2 regions of the Clostridium sp. DJ247 genome follow, and region 2 is predicted to be linked to the other one. Evidence: predicted binding sites of a transcription regulator. Region 2 holds the regulator's gene; the other holds the start of a gene.

Region 1 (11,639 bases), on a different contig from region 2:
TTTATACTTTGAAGATACCTATCAATTTTTGTAGTTGCTGCAATTCTTTCTGTTTTATCTAAATATATATAAAATAAATACTTATTCCCCTCATATAATCTATACTCTTGCTCTTTTAAAGGTACCAAAACATCTCTATCTAATCCTATATCTATAAAGTTCCCAAACTTAGTACCTCCAACCACTTCAAGATAAGCTATATCCCCAACAGAAGCTAAAGGTTCTTTTAGAGTTGCTATTACTCTATCTTCTGAATCTCTATATATAAAAGCCTCTACTTCATCTCCCACAGAAAATTCCTTTCCTAAAGCACTGTTATTAGGAAGAAGCACGTCATCTGTAGTCCTACCTGTTTCAGCACCTAAATAATATCCAAAGTCGGCTTTTCTTACCACCTTTAAATTATTAAACTCACCTATATTTATCATATGTTAAATCCACTCCTTTAAATGATTTTTGAAAGTATCACGCATTTTATTATATAGTATTCCCAATATAGTTCCTACTAATATTATCTATATAAACAAATTAAATTTAAAAATTTACCTATACGCCTTTCCTTCCTCTACATAATACTTAGCTGATTTTATAATTGATTCTTTTTCTTCTTCTGTTAACTCACGTATTACCTTTGCTGGTGATCCAAGACACAAAACTCCTGAAGGTATTTTTTTATTTTGAGTAACAACGCTTCCTGCGCCTATAATAGTTTGTTCTCCTATTTCCGCACCGTTCAAAATAATAGATCCCATACCAATAAGTGATCTATCACCTATTTTACAGCCGTGCAAAATAACATTATGCCCTACAGTAACTTGTTCTCCCACAAATACGGCCATTCCACTAGTATCTACATGAACAGTACAGTTATCTTGAATGTTTGACTTTTTTCCTATATGAATCGAGTTAATGTCACCTCTAAGTACTGCCCCAAACCAAATTGTAGCATCTTCTTCTATAGTCACATTTCCTATAACATCAGCACTATCAGCTATAAAACAACTTTCATGTATATCAGGTACTTTATCTTTATACTTATGAATCACTTTAATCCTCTCCTTTTGTTCTTAAATCCATTAAAAGTTCTTCTAAAATAAATTATATATAATTGCTATACAGAGTTAAATATAAATATAATATATTTTTTTAATTAATACTAAAAATTAAGTAATTATGTGTATTTTTATATTATGTATTAAAAACTATCTATGGGCAAGATTATTAAAAATATGCTATGAATTTTGTCCGATTATGTGTCATTGTTCTCCTTGAATTTAGTTCATATGTACTCTATAATTAAATCCAGTACTACATGTAGTAGTCATTTCTTTCATGCACTACTATATATAGTAAAATATTCTTAACAGCTATAAGGTGAAACTTTTAAATTCATATATATATATTTTATCCTTAGTTTTAATAAATTTCACCCTGTAATTACGCAAAATATAAGGAGGTAACTTCATTGGAGTCTATAAAAAATTTACTACAAAGGTATTATACAAAGGCATTGGAAAAAGCAGAAACTAAAACAGTTTTTGACTTATTTAAATGGAATAAAGTAGATGTATTTTTAAAAGATCATAAAACCGGAAAAGTACTAGTGGATATGAAAGACTTAGAATTTCCAGAACACTATTCCCAAACAGCTTGTGATATTGTAGCTTCAAAATACTTTAGAAAAGCTGGAGTGCCTAACGAAATAGGTTATGAAAACAGCATGAAGGACGTAGCACATAGAATGGTAAGCTTTTGGCGTGATGCTTTAAAAGACGAAGGAATTATAAAAACTGAGGATGAAGCTTCTATTTTTTATGATGAATGTGTATATGGTTTATTAAATCAAATGTATGCGCCTAACTCTCCTCAATGGTTTAACACTGGTCTAGCCCAGGTGTATGGTATAAAAGGAAGCAAACAAGGACTTTATTATTTTGATGAGAAAGAAAATAAAGTTGTAGAAAGTCCTGATAACTATACAAGAACTCAAGCTTCTGCATGCTTCATACTTTCTATAGAAGATAAATTGCTAGGACCTCATTCCATATCAGAACAATTTGTTACAGAAACAAAGCTTTTTAAAGGTGGTTCTGGTACCGGCACTAATTTTTCATCTATAAGAGCAAAAGGTGAAAAGCTTTCGGGAGGTGGAGTTTCCTCTGGATTAATGAGTTTTCTAAAAGGATTGGATAGAAATGCAGGTGCTATAAAATCCGGTGGAACTACTAGAAGAGCTGCCAAAATGGTATGTCTTGATATTGATCATCCTGAAATTATGGATTTCATAACCTGGAAAGCACAAGAAGAAGATAAAGTAAGAGCTCTTGGGAAAATGGGCTATGATATTGATATAGATGGAGAAGCTTACGAAACAGTGTCTGGACAAAATAGTAACAATTCTCTTAGACTTTCTGATCACTTTATGAAAAAAGTTGATAACCTACATAAGAATCCAGATGAAGTTTTAGAACTTAATGGAAGAATTGATGCTAAAGTAAATAAAACTATTAAGGTTGCAGAGCTTTGGAATGCTTTTACTTCCTCTGCTTGGCAGTGTGCAGATCCTGCACCACAGTTTAACGATACCTTTAATGCATGGCATACTTGTCCTACTGGAGAAGATGGAGTTTTGAATGCACCTTATAATAGAATTAATTCTACTAATCCTTGTGGTGAATATGCCTTCTTAGATGATACTTCTTGTAATTTAGCTTCTATAAATGTATATAAATTTTATAGTGTTGACAACAATAAATTTGATTTAGATGGATATGTACACATAGTAGGCTTAACTCAATTAATATTAGAAGCTTCAATACATTGGGGACAATTTCCTACAGAGGATATAGCCCGTAAAACCTATATGTTCAGAAGTACAGGTCTTGGTGTAGCCAATATAGCTTCATTGTTTATGGTTATGGGTTATCCTTACGATTCAAAGGAAGCCAGAGCTTTAGCTGCAGCTTTAATAGGTACTCTTACAGGGCATTCCTATTATATATCTTCATTAATAGCTAAGGAAATAGGTGCTTTTAAGAAGTTTGATATAAATAAACCTTATATGATGAAAGTTATTAGAAATCATGCTAGAGTTGCTGGAGTTACTAAAAATTTATTAAATAAAACAACTGAATCAGCTATTTATGATTTTAAAGATGACTTTGAGGGATTAAATTATGAACCATTAAAAGTTAACCATAAAATCCTAGAGGAACAGGGTCTAAAAGATATAAGCAAGTATCTAAAAGATTCCTGGATTAAGGCCTTATGCTCTGGCACAAAATACGGTTATAGAAATGCACAGGTTTCTGTTATAGCACCTACAGGAACTATATCTTTTGCAATGGATTGTGGTGCTACTTCCATAGAGCCATTTTTTAGCCATATAGTGTATAAAAAGTTATCTGGTGGTGGATTCCTAACAATAATGAATCCTGTAATTACTGTAGCATTAAAGAAGCTTGGATATACTAAGGAACAAATAGATGATATATTAAACTACGTGCTTGAAAAAGAAACTGTAACAGAAAATGGAGTAACTTATGAAAAAATTCTAGATGGTAAAATTGAAGGTGCTCCTCATTTAAAAGAAGAACATCTTTCTATATTTGATACTGCCAATCGCTGTGGAAGTGGCCAGCGATATATCCTTCCTATGGGACACGTACTAATGGTAGCATCTATAACACCACTTATTTCTGGCGCTATATCCAAAACTGTAAACTTACCAAAAAGTGCTACTATTGATGACTTTAAAAATGTTATTTTATCCTCATGGAAGCTTGGAGTTAAAGGAATTACCCTATATAGAGATTCATCAAAGGCTTCACAACCATTAAACACAAGTTTAACAGATTCAACTGATAGTAAACTTGAAAACTTAACCTATAATCAACTTCTATCTAAGGTTAAGGATTTACAAAAGGGTGTAAAACAGTTTAGACGTGATAAACCTATAGGAATACGTCATGGCACTACTCATCCTGCTCAAATTGATGATGTTAAAATCTATACCACTGTTAACAGACGTGAAAATGGTGAAATATCTGAAATATATATAACTACTGATAGAGAAGGTACAATTATTACAGGACTTTTAAATTCTCTATCTAAGTCAATATCTGTAATGCTTCAATATCATGTACCGCCTCAAGATATAGCAAGAATGTTGAGAGGTCAAAAATATGAACCTTATGGTTTTGTACAAAAACATCCATATATAAAATATGTAAGTTCTATTTCGGATTTAATAAGTAAAGTTATTGATATAGAAACTGGGGATTTTTCTAGATGTCAAGTTAAGCCTGAAAACTATAATGATAACTCTTTTGCTACAAATACCGAAGCCGCAGTGGATTCTTCCCTAATGAAGGACAGCAGCATTAAAAATGAAAAAATTGATGGTGAAAGAGTCTATGGTTCTACTTGCCCTAATTGTGCCAGCACGAGGATGGTTAGAAATGGAACTTGTATGGTGTGCTTAGATTGCGGTTCTACTACTGGTTGTAGTTAACAATATCTATTAAGTTAAAAATTATAGTAGAAATACAACTTTAACCTTTACTAGTACAACTTTCAGGTTTACTGACACAACTTTGACATTTGCCGATACAACTTTGGTGTTTACTATAAAATGAATATTTATTCATTAATATTCAAATAGAAATAAGCTTTAGGTACTTAGAAACGAGTATTTAAAGCTTATTTTTCTGCTAAAATAAATCTTATTGTAGATAATAATTTTAAAATACATTTTCGGCAGTCTATGCTATGATTGAAAAATTAAACATTTATTCAGTAAAAGAGAAGAAATAACGTTATAATATTACCGTATGGTATAATATGGTACAACTTAGAGTAAAGCATTTAGTTCACAGTTGTAATTAATGCGAACTAAATATCTACATAGAAGCCGCAGAATATTACTTCTTCAAAGACGGCGAGTTATCTCACGAGAGCAAGCAACATATTATCCGTTCTATTGTAAGAGAAATACAAATATTTGAATGAAATCAAGGTGTTCGGCTTATAAATTCCTGGAAAAATAAACAAACGAGGGAGCACGATTGCTCTCTCTTGTTTGTTTTATATTTCGATTCAATAAATCCAAGAAAGGGATTTATCTGGTATTAAGTAGGATTTTATAGTTATGAATCATGGAACAATTTCAAAAACAGTACCTTGGTTAAAATCAGTCACATTCATAGAGCCATAAACCCCTAAATATAGTCTGGTTTGATTCAGATTCGTTCCCAAACTAGTATAATAAGCTGATTGAGACCCAAAATTATAATCCGTTTCAATAACACTAAAATCATTTAGTTTACAATCTGCTCTTACCCTGGTATAAGCTAAAGCCCCTCCAACGGTCGGTTGAGATCCTTCATCCCGGGCAAAATCGGTAAACACAACGCTTCCAGCTAAATCGGGAATTCCATTCCCCATATATGACTGGACTCCCGTAAGTACAGTTCCTCCAAACTTATCCGGTCGGGGATCTTTATGAAAATAACTAGTTAGAGGCTGAAGACGCTGCACTGAAGTTTTTACTGCATCATTGTAATAAGCTATTGTTTTCTCATCCAAAGTTGGATTTGCAGAGCAGCTCCTTATAATCGAAGTAGGAAAAGCACCTTCCCACCCTCGCCAGCCAAAGTTAATAAATCCTTCTTGGTCAGGTTCAGATTTCATTAAAGAAGCTTGAATAAGCTGAGTAACCGGTATTGGTTTATAATGAACGAATGAAAAAATTGACTCTACCAGATCCTGTCCGACAATTCCTACATATTTGATATACTGGTTATAAAACCTTTGAAATGAAATACCAGTTATATTGCGAACCCCTTTGGCAATTACCGTAAGCGTTTCCTGAATAGGTGCGGGAAGTTCATTAAAACGTGTGACTACGAGTGGATTATTGATAAATGTATTCTTAGCTACATCAATTTCAATTATTTTACCGGCGATTTCCATATCATCCTGGCTTAAATTAAATGGATCATAGCCTGATCCACCATCTCCGGTTGTTAAAACAAGCTTTCCTGATTCAGGTGAAAAGTTTAAGCTATTGACACCATTATGATTAAAAAATGGTCTTCTTAAATTAAGTAATGTCCGCCGTTTTTGAGGTTGACCATTCGATTGTAAAATCCATTCTTCAACTGTATCAATATGATCATATTGAATTTCTCTATTTATCCACTTTAGGTTTAAGGTTCTGGGATCACACGGGTTAGGCTTAAAAAATTCAGGAAGACCTTGTCTTGAAACTTCTGAACTAGGAAGAGCACCTGGACCTTGCGTTCCAGCTACTGAATAATGAAGATAAAACAGACTGTTATAATAAAATTGGGGATGAAACGCTAGCCCTACCAATCCCCGTTCATCATATCTACCACCAGAAAAACCTAGTTTTATGATTCGCGGGCGAATATCTAAAAAAGTTCTTATAACTCCGTTTCCAATGTAAAAGATTTCTCCTACCTGGTTTGCAATAAATAATCTTTCCATTGAGTCACCCGGAAGTATAGCTGTTTTCAAAACAGTAGGTAAATTTACCTTACTAACAATGGGCCGTAAACTAACTTTAACTTTTTTAACAACTAACTTTACGCTCCTTCATATTCTATTCTTTTATAAGAATATGACTAGAAATGTTCTATTAGTACCAATTATTTTCTTTTATAAGAATATCTAGATCATAAAAGAATAAGAATTGATAGTATAAATGAATATTTGTAACAGACAATAGTTTGAAGTCATATAATAATACTACATTATGTAGACTAAATTATTGGAGGAATGCTATGATAAATACAAAGACTATGGCAATTGGAGCATTATTTGCAGTGATAGCAGCTTTATTTCAATTAATACCTGCTCTATTTTCTGAAGTATTTGTATTTCTAACTGTATTTAGTGCGGTACCTATTTATATTGTTTCAAGGATAAATCCCAAAGCAGGTGTTTTATCATATTTTGTATCCAGTATGCTTATTATGTTTTTAAGTGTACATGAAGGACTATTTTTTTTATTAACTAATGGAATTGTTGGTGTTTCACTAGGTGTATGCAGCTATTATACAAAAATGAAGTCTATTACTTGGTTTTTAAGTTCTATCATGCTAACAATTACCTTAAGCATAATGAACTATGGTATAGGTATACCTGTTTTTGGCAGCAACATTCCAGGTGCAATAATAACTCAGATAGCAATAATATTTTTATTTTCAATGGTTTATAATATTTTCTATTATTATTTTTCAAGTTTCATTTTTAATTTTCTTAAAAGAACAAAGTTCTATTAAGTAGTACTAAAAACAAGCATATAGTTGTGTGAAAAATTCAGCTTAGCAATAGAAAATAGGATGCGCTGATGTTCATCCTATTTTCTATTAATATAAATTTGAAAAGTAACTCCAAATCTAGCAGTCACCAAACCATATTCAGGAGTGAATATGAAAGATAGTTATAGAGGTTGGTCATAACATTCAATATCTCTAACTTGTTCTGACAGAGCAAGTAGGTCATTCGTTAAGAAATAGCCTCCTATATATTTTTCACTAAAGTGATTTAGATAAAATGATAAAATAATATTATTCGGAAGTTTTATTTGAATCCACTTTTCGAGACAATCTTTACTTTGAGGAATAGTTTCAATTGGTGTACCTTGACAAAGTAAAGTAATATCTTTTCTACTGATAAACCCTGATGTTATATCAGGACCTAAATAGTCAATACGTGCAACAAAGGATAACCCATCTGCAAAATTTATCTTTACCCAGTTTTTATTTTGGAATAAACATTGTATTTAATAAAAAAACACCTGTAGTTTCAGTACAGGTGAAATTGTATTTTTAAAATTTATTAGGTTACCAAGTTCCAACGTTTATAAAAACTTTCAGTAAAGGTCATAATTGTATTTCTACTATTATTACTGAACTTTATCAACGCCAGTAGTTCAATAAGAAAAAATTTTATCTAGTGTGGATATGAAGTAAAAAATCAGATGGAGTTTTAACCCCACCTGATTTTTTGCTGCCCCATTATCTAATGTCATAGTAAAAGCATGCCTTGTATTAAATATTAAACCTATTTCACCATCAACAGGAGCAACTATAACATCATCTTCTGACATTATTGCCACTCCTTCTCCAGCCATTTTTTGAGCAAAAACAGGATCTGGAACCTTTGATAATGATATTGTTTTACCATTAACCGGAGAAACAAATTTTAATATATTATTTGTTAATATAATTTACATATTACTTATTTATTTTAATCAGGAATTGTAACTTCTTTCGGTACTGCGAATATACTTGCAAGTATAAATGCTAATGCCACTGTACTTAATGATATTATTGTATAGAATAATATCTGTTTTGCATTATATATATACATTAAATATGATGGCACAACTGCTAGTCCATAAGAATTTGATTTAACATTAAATATTGATAAAAATGCTGCTCCTAAACCTGAAGTAAATAATGTTACATATAGTGGTCTAAATTTATATCTAATTAATATACCAAATAGCGTTGGTTCACTGATACCAAATAGTTGTGAAAGCATTGCACCTATACTTGTGGCTCTAACCTTTTCCTGTTTTGATCTCAACGCAAAAGCTAAACAAACACCAACATTAGCAAATCCATACATTGCACATAATGTAATAAGTGGATTAAAACCTGTATTAGCAAGAAGTGACGTTTCTATCATTATAAAGGTATGATGCAATCCTGTTAAAACGCTTAATGGATATATAACACCTATAGCAAATCCCCCAATACCAAAAGGTAACTGAATCAATTTTTGTATAAGTCCAACCATTCCAAGTTCTATTGTATGCATAACAGGTCCAATTCCAAGGAAAATTACAAGCATCATAATTAACATTACAAAAAACGGAGTAAATATGAAATCTAAAATATTAGGCATTATTTTTCTCAATTTTTTCTCAAGGTTTGCCCCTAAAAAACCTGTAACAATTGCAGTAAGAACGCTACCTTGACAACCTACTATTGGAATAAATCCAAAAGCTTTTAAAGCTTTTACTCCACTTGTTGGATCTGCAACTGCATATGCATTAGGTAATATTGGTGATACTAACATTAGTCCTAAAACAATTCCAATTACAGGTGTACCATTAAAAACTCTAAATGTTGACCAACAAATTATAGCTGGTAAAAATGCGAATGCTGTATCTGTAAGCACTGATACCAAAGCTTGTACATAATTAGGAATACCCGCTGTGGATGCTCCAAATAGTGCAAGTACAGAATTATTAAATATAACTCCCTTAAGTCCCAAAAATAGACCCGTAGCAGCTATGATTGGGATTATTGGAACAAAAATATCACTTAATATTCTCATTAACCTTTTTATCCCTCTTTCATTTTCTTTAATCAGTTCCTCTTGTTCTTGTTTTGTTCTAGTGTTTAATCCCATCTTCTCTATTTCTGCATAAACTTTATTAACTGTTCCAGTTCCTAAAATAATCTGATATTGTCCTCCATTAAAAAAGACACCTTTTACTTCATTAATCTTTTCAACTTCTTTATCATCAATGCTATCGCGATCATTTACTATTATACGTAATCTTGTTGCACAATGAGTTATAGATACAATGTTATCTTGTCCAACTATATTTATAATTTCCTTTGCAATATTTGAATACTTGTTATCCATTTTATAATTTTCCCCTTTTCTTCTATTTTTTTACTTTATAAGTTATAAGTAATGCTTGATAAGGCTTTAACATAACCCCATCTTCTCTAATATCTGCGTCTTTAAGATTATTAAATATTACTTCTATATCTTTTATATTTAAAGCTTCAAAAACGTTATTTTGACTAAAATTAAAGTAGCAATATATAATTTGGTTATGATTTTGTCTTGTATAAGCAATGATTTCATTACTTTTTGTATCTATCGGCTTAATATCCCCATAAGTTAAACATTCTGAATAAACACTATTTTGCCTAAAATCTATCATATTTTTATAAAATTCAAATATACTATCTTCTTTCCCCACTTGAGCTTCTGCATTAATTTCTTTATAGTTATCGATCATACCAAGCCATGGCTTCTCAGTGGAGAATCCACCATATTCAGAAGAGTTCCATGGAAATGGAGTTCTTGAATTATCACGGCTTCTAAGATTTATAATTCTTAATGCTTCTTCTTCTGTAAATCCTTCTTGAATTGATCTATAATATTGATCTATACTGGATATATCATTAAATTCATCAATTGATTTTCTTTCAAAATTAGTCATACCAAGTTCCTGACCTTGATATATAAACGGGGTTCCTCTTAACAAAAAGTACATAGCACCAAGCATTTTAACTGCATCTTTATTATTTTCCTGATCTAATAAATATTTAGAGGTTGATCTTGGTTGGTCATGATTTTCAATAAAATTTGCACCCCATCCAAATTTTTGAATGTTTATTTGACTGGTCATAATTTTCTCTCTTAAATCCTTTACACTCCAAGGCATTCTTTTAAACCATTCACTACCTGAAGCAATATCAAGATCTGCATACTTAAAATCAAATATCATTGAAAAATATCCATTTTCCCCAATAAAGTCATCAAGCTCCTCATATAATACCCCAGGTGCTTCAGCTACTGTTACACAATTATGCTTGTCAAAAGTTTTACTCTTAAGCTCATGTAAAAATACTTCTATACCAGGTTGATTTCTAGAGGTTTTAGTACATTTAACTAACCCATCAACTCCATCACTTTCAAGACTTTTAAAGGTTAAATCTTTCTTAATGAATGTAATTGCATCAATTCTAAATCCTGCAATCCCTTTTTCCAACCAGTAATTTACCATGTTGTACAAATCATTTCGTACCTCTTCATTTTCCCAATTTAAATCTGGCTGTTTCTTACCAAAAGCATGAAAATAGTATTCATCTCTTCCATTTACTTTTTCCCACACACTGCCGCCAAATACTGATCTCCAGTTGTTAGGTACTTCTTTTCCTTCTTTAAAAATATAATAATCATGATATTTACTATTAGGATTATTAATTGCTTCTTTAAACCACTCATGCTCATCAGATGTATGATTTATAACTAAATCTAATATTATCTTAATACCATATTCTTTAGCTTTTTCTATAAGTTCATCTAAATCTTCCATGGTTCCAAACTCAGGTGCTAAATTAAAATAATCTGATATATCATATCCATTATCATCCATAGGTGATTTATATATTGGACATATCCAAAGCATGGTAATACCTAATTCACTTAAATATTCCAGCTTTTGAGTAATTCCTTTTATGTCACCAACTCCATCACCATTACTATCATAAAAACTTTTTGGATAAATTTGATAAACAATTTCTTTCTGCCACCATTGTTTCTTCATAATTCCACTCCTCTTATCATATAATATTTCTTCTTTTTAATTCTAAATAAATGCCATGATTAATAGGCTCTTCACAAATAGAATCTACATATTTAAATATTTCTTTGCTACCACACCTCATCCCAATAGCAGTACCTGCTTTTTTTAGCATATCTATATCGTTTCTTCCATCTCCAAAAGCCATAGTATTCTTTATTGGTATATTTAAGTATTTGCACATTTCTATTATTCCATCACCTTTACTGCAGTC
Region 2 (11,639 bases):
CCTTATTCTCTATATTTTCATTCTTTAATAAATTTATTATTAAAGCATTATTCATTTTTAAAGTTTCTTTTATATTTTCTTTGTACTCGTAATTTTCAATAAATATAAAAAGAATAGTAATTATAGTCATACTAAGAAATACAGTGACTAGCATAGAACTCATAAGCTTTTTTTTCATATTAATCACCAATTAATCCCCTGAAGTGAATCTATATCCAATGCCTCGTATAGTTTCTATATATCTAGGATTTTTATCATCTTCCTCAATTTTTTGTCTTAAATGTCTTATGTGAACATCAACTGTCCTAGTTTCACCTATATACTCATAACCCCATATCTTATCTAGTAAAAAATCTCTAGTCATTACCCTTCCTTTATTTTTTATCAATATTTCAAGCAATTCAAATTCTTTTAAAGTTAGTTCTATCTTAGTGCCATTTTTTAGAATCTCATGTTTTTCAAAATCTATAGTTATTTTGCCAAAGTTAAAAGATTTATCTACAGGTTTTATTGCAGTTCTTCTTAAAACTGCCTTCACTCTAGCTATAAGTTCTCTTATGGAAAATGGCTTAGTAATATAATCATCTGCACCTAGTTCTAACCCTAAAACTCTATCAAATTCTTCTCCTTTAGCCGTTATCATTATAATAGGCGTAGAAGATATATTGTTATTCTTTCTTATTTCTTTACACACATCATATCCATCCATACCGGGTAACATTACATCTAAAAGTACTAATTGTGGATTTTCTAAAGATGCAACCTTTAACGCTTCTAACCCGTTATCTGAACAAACTGTCCTATATCCGTTATTTTCTAAGTTAAATTTGATAAGTTCTCTTATATGTTCTTCATCATCTACTACCAATATTTTTTCTTCCGGCATATCGCACCTCCTGAGTAATTTAAAAGCTATTTCAAATAGATGAAAGAAAATAATCTCCCGCCATTATTATTTTTCCTATAGGAATGCATTAAATATTCATCATTGCAGAATGTACATATATTCATATCATAAATATTTTGCTTACAAATTCCTTTATCTAGTAATTGATGCATTATACATTTTTTCATGCTTAACTTTCTTCCATTTGATATGTTTATATTGTTATATGTACTAGATTGTTTAAATTTATGTATAAGCTCCTCACTAACTTCGTAGCAACATTCATGTATATGAGGCCCAATACATATAATTAGGTTTTCTCCTTTAGAGCCATATATTTTTTCCATTTTACTAATTGTATCTGTTAGAACCCCTGAGAAAGTGCCTCTCCAACCGCTGTGAACAGCAGCTACTACTTTATTTACTTTATCATATAATAAAATAGGAGTACAATCTGCTGCAAACACTCCAATAGCAGTATTAAATTTATTAGTAATTAGGGCATCTCCTTCTTCAGTCTTATAATCATATAAAACAACATCATTGCCATGAACCTGATGTAAATATCCTATATTTTCTACACCAAACCATTTTTTTATATTTTCTAAATTTTTTATACCTTCATCTGTAGCCTTATTAAAACTTAAATTATTTTTTGCAGTTGAAACTACTACCTCTGCTCCACTTAAAGAAATTTTTATAAATTCATAATTGTCGATTAATACTTTCTCCATATATGAACCTCCAATATTCTGTATTTACCAAAAGCTTAATACTCAATATTATAGGCATTTAATAATATTTTAACATTCATTTATATTGTATAGCATAAAAACTTATACTTTTTAACACCCTTAACTTATTGTTAACATTAACAATAAGTAATGGTATGCATTAGCATACCATTACTTATTACCTATTAAATTTTTAATTTCCTCCATAAAAGTATTTATATCTTTAAACTGCCTATAAACTGATGCAAATCTAACGTAGGAAACTTCATCCAACTGCTTAAGGTTTTCCATTATCATTTCACCTATATAATCTGAATTTACCTCTGTGAGCATTTGATTATTAATTTTCTTTTCTACTTCATTTGCCACATCTTCTATTTGCTGTCTTGAAACTGGTCTTTTTTGACATGCTTTTATTAAACCATTTATTATTTTTGTTCTATCAAAATATTCTCTATTCATATTCTTTTTTATTACTAGTATAGGTACATTTTCAATTTTCTCATAAGTAGTGTATCTCTTATTACAACTTAAACACTCTCTCCTTCTCCTTATAGATGCATTATCTTCCGTGGATCTTGAATCAACAACTTTACTTTCCGCATAGCCGCAATAAGGGCATTTCACTTTTCTTCACGTCCTTTTAAATCTAAAATTATGTTTAACTTAGTCTATGTAAACCCATTCCTATAAATATTATACACTTTTTTGTACAAAATTCTACATATTATCTTTTAATCTTTCAGCATAAAATCTTCACCATCAATAAGCAACACATCTACACCTATCTTTTTAATATTCCCCCATGGAATCTCAATATCTTCTGTTTTACCAAACCATGAAACTTTTTGAGCTGGTAATATGAGTGAAACAACCCTGCTCTCATCGCAATCTATTTTTAAATCCTTTATAAATCCTAATTTTGTCCCAGTATTTATGTCAATTATTTCCATGGATCTTAAATTACCAATAGAATATAATGCTTTTTCTTCTTCCATGTTTTATTCCTCCCTATCCCCTTTTTAATAAATATATGAATATATATTTTTATTCATTACAGTTTAAAGAATATATTGAGCATTAAGGTATCTGAAAAAATAACAAGTCAATTTTAACCAGGGAATTTTGTGTAAGACAAGGCGGCAGGTCCCGTCAATAGTTGAACTATTAACGGGTTCTGCCAACGCAGTATTACACAAAATTACCCGTTAAATTGACTAGTTATTTTTTCAGATGCCTAGGGTGCATTTAATTTTAGTGAAGAAAAATATGGAAAGCTACATTGCGTAAAAGCCTTAGAAGCTCTTAACGCAGTGAAGATAGGGCAAATCATTGTTTGAGTGTAGCGAGTTTGATTTGATCCTGAGCAAGTTTTAGAGCTTCTTAGGTTTTGAAGCACGTATCTGGAATATATTTCTTCACTAAAATTAAATGCACCTAGATGCCTTAATGTCAGTGAAAAATAAAAAGCTGAGAATATTAAGTTTGATACTTAATCTTATTCTCAGCTTATAATAATCAATAAGTATATATAATACCTAGATTTAAACGTATTTTCTCATATGTCTTAATGCAGTTTTTTCTAATCTTGATACCTGTGCTTGTGATATTCCTATTTCATCTGCTACCTCCATTTGAGTTCTTCCATCAAAAAATCTTAAATTAAGTATAAGTTTTTCTCGATCATTTAGTTTTTTCATGGCTTCCTTTATGGCTATATTCTCTAGCCAACTATCATCCATGTTCTTGCTATCACTTATTTGATCCATAACATAGATAGCATCTCCTCCATCATGATATATAGGTTCAAATAAGGATACTGGATCTTGAATGGCATCTAAAGCAAATACCACTTCTTCTCTTGGAACTTTTAATTCCTTTGCTATTTGTGATATGGTAGGTTCTTTGTTGTTTTCGCTTATAAGTCTATCTCTAACCTGCAGAGCTCTGTAAGCAATATCCCTTAAGGACCTACTTACCCTTATGGAATTGTTATCTCTTAAATACCTTCTTATTTCACCTATAATCATCGGTACAGCATAGGTAGAAAATTTAACATTCTGACTTAAATCAAAGTTATCAATAGCCTTAATTAATCCTATGCAACCAACTTGAAATAAATCATCTACATTTTCCCCTCTGTTGTTAAATCTTTGAATTACACTTAGAACTAATCTTAAGTTTCCTCTTATAAATTTTTCTCTGGATCTGTTATCTCCTTCCTTCATCTTTATTAACAAATCCTTCATCTCTGGTTCCTTTAAAACCGGTAGTTTCGCAGTATTTACGCCACAAATTTCAACTTTATTAATTATCATAAAGTCATCAGCCCCTTCAGAATATATCGCATTTAAATTATTTACTAAGGAGCTAAATTTTATACTAAAGACAACCTTATAACATTTTATTTATTTCTTTCTTCAATCTTTTTATTATTCTCTTTTCCAATCTAGAAATATATGATTGAGATATTCCTAACATATCCGCAACTTCTTTTTGAGTTTTTTCTCCTTGTCCATTTAATCCAAATCTCAAGCTCACTATTTCTTTTTCTCTATCACTAAGTCTTTTCATAGCTACCATTAAAAGCTGTTTATCCACTTCATCTTCTATAAAATTATACACTACATCATTCTCCGTACCTAATATGTCTGATAAGAGCAATTCATTTCCATCCCAATCGATGTTTAATGGCTCATAAAAAGAAATTTCAGCTTTAACTTTACTATTTCTTCTCAAATACATTAATATTTCGTTTTCAATACAACGTGAAGCGTATGTAGCTAATTTTATTTTTTTCTCTGGATCAAATGTGTTTACAGCTTTTATAAGTCCTATAGTCCCTACAGATACTAAATCCTCAACATTCACTCCAGTATTTTCGAATTTTCTAGCTATGTAAACTACCAACCTGAGATTTCTCTCTATTAAAGTTGATCTTACACTTTCTTCTCCTGAAACAAGTTTTGCAACTAAATCATCTTCTTCTTTTTTAGTTAATGGAGGAGGTAAGACATCATTTCCTCCTATATAGTAAACAGTTTTAATAAAAACCTTAAACTTTGTTAATATTCTATTTAATAAAATTTTTATTTTTAGCATATATACCCCCTATTGTAAGTGTTATTACTTATTTCTACAAATAATTAAACATTTTAATTTTTCCTCATAATTAATCTACATTATTACCCCTCTTGATAACAGTGCATCATAATCATTAATATCACTTAGTTTTCCTTCACAGAATGCTATTATAACTTCTTTGTCACAATTTTCTTCGCCTGAATTTATTGTTACATATTCCGGCTTAATACCTTCCATAGTTCCCCCTTGTCCATTTACTACTTTATAGGGAATATGAAATTTATCATAGGAATTTAAATCTATATCATAGAAAACTTGCTTTTCTACTATAATTACTGGTAAATTTGTAGCTGGTTCTCTTAGTTCGTTTCCAGTATCTAAAAAGGCCTTTATATGTTTCCTAGAATTTTTTAGTACAATTTCTACATCATAAATTAAAGTACTCAAACTTTTTCTATCTTTAATATAAATTATTAACCTATTTATTAGCATATATATTATCATGAGAGAAATCATAAGTTTTTTGTAAGAAAAATTCTCAATATAAAAACTTCCTATATCATAATTTTCATTATATTGATTCAGAATTAATTGTATAAAAATACATAGTCCAGCCAACCCCATAGAATATGAAATAAATATACATACTGCTTTTAAGTTAAGAATAAAACTTCTCTTTCTAAAAGCAATTAAAATTATTAATACTGCAGCAATAATTTTAAATGGTAAAGTTGAAAAAAAAATTAGTTGAGGATACACTAATGTAATAACATAAAGACTTCCTAATATAGCTGCTATAAACATGTATCCAAATTTTGTTCGTATTTTTATAGTATTTGCTGTAATATGCAACAAAAATAAATTTACTACTAAGTTTTCAAGAATTATCACATCTAAAAAGACAACCAAATAAAAACTCCACCTCCATTACGTTTATCTAAAGTTTATAGTTTTATTATACAGCTATAAATTTCAAAATTTTGTCATTTTATATTTATATTCTTTATTTTTATGTGATATAATATGCCATTATATTTAGATATATAACCATGAACCTATAAAAAAACACTAAGCAAGTAGTTCACTTGCTTAGTGTTTTTTTAGAGATTTCTCTGCTTCATGTAAATTTCACTTTATTTTCTTTGTCTTCTTAAAAATGCAGGTATTTCCAAGTTATTTTCATCAAAGTTATGATATTCTAAGGTAGCTGCAGCTTCATCTTTATTGTTTGCATGATTAGGAGTTTGTTGCGGTGTTATATTATTTACACTATTTATATTATTTGTTTTCACAACTGTTTCCTTCTTCAATTGAACTCTTTCAGCTTCAAATCCTGTAGCAATTACAGTAATTCTTATTTCATCCTTTATATTTTCATCGATTACTGCACCAAATATAATATTTGCATCTGGATCTGCTGCTTCCTGAACTATTTCTGCTGCCTCATTTATTTCAAGCAATCCTAAGTCTGGCCCACCTGTAATATTCAAAAGCACCCCTGTTGCCCCTACTATAGAAGTTTCTAGTAACGGACTTGATATAGCCTGTTTTGCAGCTTCCTGTGCCCTATTATCTCCAGTGCCTCTACCTACACCCATATGTGCAAGTCCTTTATCTATCATTATAGTTCTAACATCTGCAAAATCAAGGTTTACAAGACCAGGAATAGTAATTAAGTCAGATATACCCTGAACACCTTGTCTCAAAATATCATCTGCATATTTAAATGATTCCATTAGGGTAGTTTTCTTATCAACTATGCTTAACAATCTTTCATTTGGAATAGTTACTAAGGTATCTACTCTTTCTTTCAGATTCTTAATTCCCATTTCTGCATGGAGCATTCTTTTTCTACCTTCAAATGGAAAAGGCTTAGTTACTACACCTACGGTTAAAATCCCCATAGATTTAGCTATTTCAGCAATTACTGGTGCTGCTCCTGTACCAGTACCACCACCCATACCAGCTGTAATAAATACCATATCTGCGCCTTTTATTGCTTGTGAAATTTCATCTTTACTTTCGTCAGCTGCTTTTTGTCCGATTTCAGGGTTGGCACCAGCTCCCAGACCCTTAGTAAGCTTATCCCCTATCTGTATTTTTTGTGATGCTTGCGAAAGCATTAATGCCTGTTTATCTGTATTTACAGAAATAAACTCAACATTCTTTAATCCATCCCTTATCATTCTGTTTACAGCATTGTTCCCGCCGCCACCGCATCCTATTACTTTTATATTTGCAAATTGTTGAAGTTCAACATCAAAATCTAGCACAATACTACCTCCCTCATTAGAAAAAATCTGTAAAAAAATCTTTTATTTTTGATACAAATCCAATGTTTTCTTTTTTTTCTTCCCTAATATCACTTTCCATAGCTAATTCTCTTGCTGTATTTTCTCTTTCCTTTTCTGTCTTCCTTGCAAAACTTCTATCTTTTACTGAGTCTGCAACATCTTTCACTATACCTACCGCTGATGCGTATAGGGGACTTGCTGCTCCAATATAATCTGGTGTACCTATTCTAATTGGCTTTTGGATTATGTTCTTACTAAAGTCTTCAATACCTTTAAAAAGTGCTAGTCCACCTCCAGATATAACAACTCCGGTTAGTTTTTCATAACAACCACTAGACTTTAGTTTTTGGTCTATGAGATATAATAACTCTTCCACCCTAGCTTCTATGATTTGTTTTAATGTACTATAATCTGTTTGTACTATATTATTATAATCCGCATTGACATCAATTTTCAAATTATAACTTGTAGAATCTTCTCCAACACATCCATATTTTAGCTTTAACTTTTCCGCTTCTGAAAAAGGTAACTTTAAGCACAATGCTATGTCATTGGTTATGGTACTACCACCAAAAGCTATTGTACTTATATTAGCTAGATACCCACCTTCATAAGCATAAATATTAATGGATTCTGAACCTACATCTACTAACGCTACTCCACGTCTTGTTTCTTCTTCTTTTAATATAACTGCAGACAGAGCTAATGGTTGGAATACTACTCCAAGCACCTTAATTCCAGCCTTGTTTATACTCTTAAAAAGATTGTTTACTACTGTGGTTTGTGCTAGTATAATTTGAGCATCCACTTCTAGTCTTAGTCCACTCATACCTATAGGGTCTTTTATTTTATCATAACCATCAATTATGTACTGCTGAGGTATAACACCTATGATTTCTTTATCGGATGGAATTGTAATAATTTTAGATGCCTTTAAAACTCTTTTTACATCATTCTCTTTAATTTCCCTATCTTCTGAAGCAACAGCTACAACACCTTTATTCCATAATAGTTCACTTATTCCCCCTGTTAAAGATATGTAAGCTTCCGATATCTTTGCATCAATCATTCTTTCCAGACTGTCAATGCATAGCTTTACCGATTCAGAAGTGTTATCTATGTCAACAACTATACCCTTTTTAACACCATTACAATTTGCCGATGTAATTCCTATTATTTGCATTTTACCGTACTTATCTATTTTTCCAGCGGCAGCACATACTTTAGATGATCCTATATCTATTCCAACTATATACTCATTCATTAAGCATCTTTCCCCCCTTGTAAGAGAACCATCAAATTATATATTCAACAAAAAGTTTATTTTTCCTCTTAATATTTTATCATATTTTAATAAAATCTCAAATATAGTTAAATAATCTATCATTTTGTTTACTACATATAACAAAAGGGAAAGATTTACAATCTCCCCCCTTACTTATTATTCTAATTAGCTTTCTCTAAATCATTAATTTTGATACTTCTAGTATGTACAGTATGACTCCATTCTTTTTTATTTTTATCTATAATTCCTTGCAATGAAATAGGAAACCAGGTAATAGCATAAACTGGATATATTATGTAATACAAGAATATCTTAAAGCTAAACTTCTTTTCTAAAATTAATATAAAAGGAGTATACAGTAACTGTAGTATAGAAATCAATATAGCTATTATGGTTAACAAGTTAAAATTAAATGAATAAACAACTGAACTAAAACTTGCTATGAGGTTAGAAGCCTTTGCAAAATGTTGAAACGTACCCACTAGAGCTGAAATGCCCATCAATACTGCTACTACTGGTTGTATACTATATAACGCACAATCTAATGCAATAAAACTAAAACTACAGATAGACTTTTTTAACAACTTAAAGAAATATCTGCTGGCAACATCTGCAAATCCTTGCATCCACCTTTTTCTTTGCCGCCAAGACTGTGCTAAGGTAAGGGGTTTTTCATCATATATTATAGCATTATGAGCCCATCCTACTTTATAACCATGCAATATAATTTTACATGTAAACTCTAAGTCTTCTGTCAAACAAGTAGCTCCCCAACCAAGCTTTTTCAATATATTAGTATCAATACAAAAACCTGTTCCACCCAATTGGCTAGATAAACCCATATTACTTCTTGCTAATTGAAATATTCTATTATTAGTCCAAAATGATATAGAATAGCTAGCTGTAATCCAAGTATCTTGAGGATTTTTACTATCTAAGTAGCCTTGAACTACCTTATAACCTTCACAAAGCTTTTTATTCATTTCCTTTAAGAACCTTTTATGAGCAAGGTTATCCGCATCAAATATTGCAACGGCGCTATATTTTTTGTCCATTTTAAAAATCTTATCAAACATCCATTCTAAAGCAAAACCTTTACCTCGTTTTTCCTTATCAAATCTTTCATATACTATAGCACCTTTATTCCTTGCCTTTATAGCAGTTTTATCAGTACAGTTATCTGCAATAACAAAAATATCATAAAGTTCCCTAGGATAATCGAGGTTTTTAAGACTGTCAACAATGTCTCCTATAACAATTTCTTCATTATGTGCAGCAACTACTAAGGCAAAGCTTTTATTGGGTTTTACCTCTTTATCATCTTTTCTCTTATATATACCAAAAAAAGATATACATAGGTAGTACATAGTTATGAAATATACTATATAAGTTAAAATGCGAGAGGTATCATGAATTATTTCCTTGAAAATGCTCAATATCAATCCCCCCTAATTCAAAGTTATTTTAGCATAAATGAACTTTAATTACTATAGAATTTATAATAATTTAGCAAAAATATTTTAGATGTACATAGATGTACAACTTTTAAATTTAATTTATTCCACACAGCATATTACTAGATTATGCTATGCTGCGTAAATTAAATTTAAAAGTTCCGTATTTATATAAAAATAATAGCTATACATAGAAAAACATATATATATAGATTTAATTAATTATTATTATTATTTTTTGAATTTTAAATCACATTTAACACCATATAGTTTATTTGTTTACCGTTACTTCCTATGTTATTATATAATTATAGAAATTACAATTTATTGTTATAGTACAGCATTAGAAAAGGGGGTAGAGCCTTATGAGGCACTACGAACTGATCTTTTATATTGATTTAAGACGGCTTCATAAAAAAGATGAGTCATTTGGATAGATCCTCAAAAAATTTTAAAAATCAACTTTAAAATTGAGGAGGATTTATTATGGCAACTATCATAAAAAAAACAAATGCCCTAACAAAGGTTGAAGGTGAACATGAAAAAAAGGATGTTGTTAAAAAAAGTAATGTTTCAAAAAAGGAATTATGTTTAAAAACCTTTGACTACTTTATATTCTAATAAAAATAGGACCTTAAAGGTCCTATTTTTATTTATAATGATATTATTTTACCAAGCATATCTCTGTCTACAGCATAACTTAATGCTGACTCATAAGATATCACTCCTCTTTTATAAAGCTCTGATAATGACATATCCATCGTCTTCATTCCATATTTAGCTCCAGTTTGGATAGATGATTCTATTTGATGAGTTTTCCCCTCTCTAATCATATTTTGTATAGCAGTAGTTGCTGTCATTATTTCTAATGCTGCTACTCTTCCATTGCCATCAACCTTAGGTAGCAATTGCTGTGATATTATACCTTTTATAACTGCAGCCAACTGTATTTTAATTTGTTGCTGCTGATAAGGTGGAAATACATCTACTATTCTATCAATAGTTTTAGCCGCACCTATAGTATGCAGTGTAGATAAAACTAAGTGTCCTGTTTCTGCTGCCGTAAGTGCAATAGATATAGTCTCCAAATCTCTCATTTCTCCAACGAGAATTACATCTGGATCTTCTCTTAGTACTGATTTTAAAGCATTAGCATAACTTAAAGTATCTTTTCCTATTTCTCTTTGATTTATGATAGATTTATTATGTTTATGTAAATTTTCTATAGGGTCCTCCAATGTAACTATATGTGCAGCCCTTGAAGAATTTATTTCATTTATCATAGCAGCTAAGGTTGTACTCTTACCGCTTCCTGTAGGACCAGTAACTAATACCAAACCTCTCTTATTGTATATTAATTCTTTAGTAATTTGTGGAAATTGCAAATCATTTAGTGTAGGTATCTTTAAGGCTACTACTCTTAATGCAAGAGCACTACTTCCTCTTTGTTTAAATACGTTAACTCTGAATCTTCCTAGCCCTGCAATAGAAAAAGATGTATCCATTTCTCCTATCTTTATATATTCTTCATAAGCTTCTCCCAAAATTTCTTTGGTATATGCATCAGTGTCCACTGGTTGTAACTTCTCACTACCTATGTGTATGAGTTCTCCGTTTACTCTTATAACGGGAGTTACACCTACTGTTAAGTGTAAATCTGAAGCATTTTGTTTGATTGTTATTTCTAATAACTCTTTTAGTGATACCAATTTAAATTCCCCTTTCACCTTGTTTGCTGCGTATATTAATTTGGTTTGATCTTTTTTTAATAACATCTACTTTTTGTATGCTATAGTTAAATATTCGTATTAATATCATAATATTTAATAATTTCTTGTATTCATTTTAAAATATTCTACAAACTTTATAAAATTCCTTTTATTGATATATAAAACTTTACAA

The links. Region 2 encodes NrdR, which represses ribonucleotide reductase genes. Its sites were predicted from a motif close to CACNANATNTNGTG; they were not measured.
Region 1: a site for NrdR is predicted at 1,339-1,352, ahead of HGI79_RS04025 (vitamin B12-dependent ribonucleotide reductase). Genes of this name have one in related genera too.

The regions. Positions count from the first base shown of each region.
Region 1 is NZ_JABAIW010000006.1:32,022-43,660, forward strand. It holds gene HGI79_RS04015 (S1 RNA-binding domain-containing protein) at 1-428, opposite strand, end outside; gene HGI79_RS04020 (gamma carbonic anhydrase family protein) at 543-1,046, opposite strand; gene HGI79_RS04025 (vitamin B12-dependent ribonucleotide reductase) at 1,466-4,513, shown strand; gene HGI79_RS04030 (PQQ-dependent sugar dehydrogenase) at 5,155-6,510, opposite strand; gene HGI79_RS04035 (hypothetical protein) at 6,807-7,307, shown strand; partial or broken gene HGI79_RS04040 (PTS glucose transporter subunit IIA) at 8,042-8,257, opposite strand; gene HGI79_RS04045 (PTS transporter subunit EIIC) at 8,278-9,690, opposite strand; gene HGI79_RS04050 (alpha-glucosidase) at 9,713-11,389, opposite strand; gene HGI79_RS04055 (Cof-type HAD-IIB family hydrolase) at 11,406-11,639, opposite strand, start outside.
Region 2 is NZ_JABAIW010000002.1:101,132-112,770, forward strand. It holds gene pnpS (two-component system histidine kinase PnpS) at 1-178, opposite strand, end outside; gene HGI79_RS01455 (response regulator transcription factor) at 191-886, opposite strand; gene pgeF (peptidoglycan editing factor PgeF) at 913-1,620, opposite strand; gene nrdR (transcriptional regulator NrdR) at 1,792-2,247, opposite strand; gene HGI79_RS01470 (YlmC/YmxH family sporulation protein) at 2,355-2,618, opposite strand; gene sigG (RNA polymerase sporulation sigma factor SigG) at 3,165-3,938, opposite strand; gene sigE (RNA polymerase sporulation sigma factor SigE) at 4,015-4,722, opposite strand; gene spoIIGA (sigma-E processing peptidase SpoIIGA) at 4,798-5,613, opposite strand; gene ftsZ (cell division protein FtsZ) at 5,838-6,977, opposite strand; gene ftsA (cell division protein FtsA) at 6,994-8,262, opposite strand; gene HGI79_RS01500 (glycosyltransferase family 2 protein) at 8,445-9,719, opposite strand; gene HGI79_RS23090 (hypothetical protein) at 10,224-10,358, shown strand; gene HGI79_RS01505 (type IV pilus twitching motility protein PilT) at 10,391-11,446, opposite strand.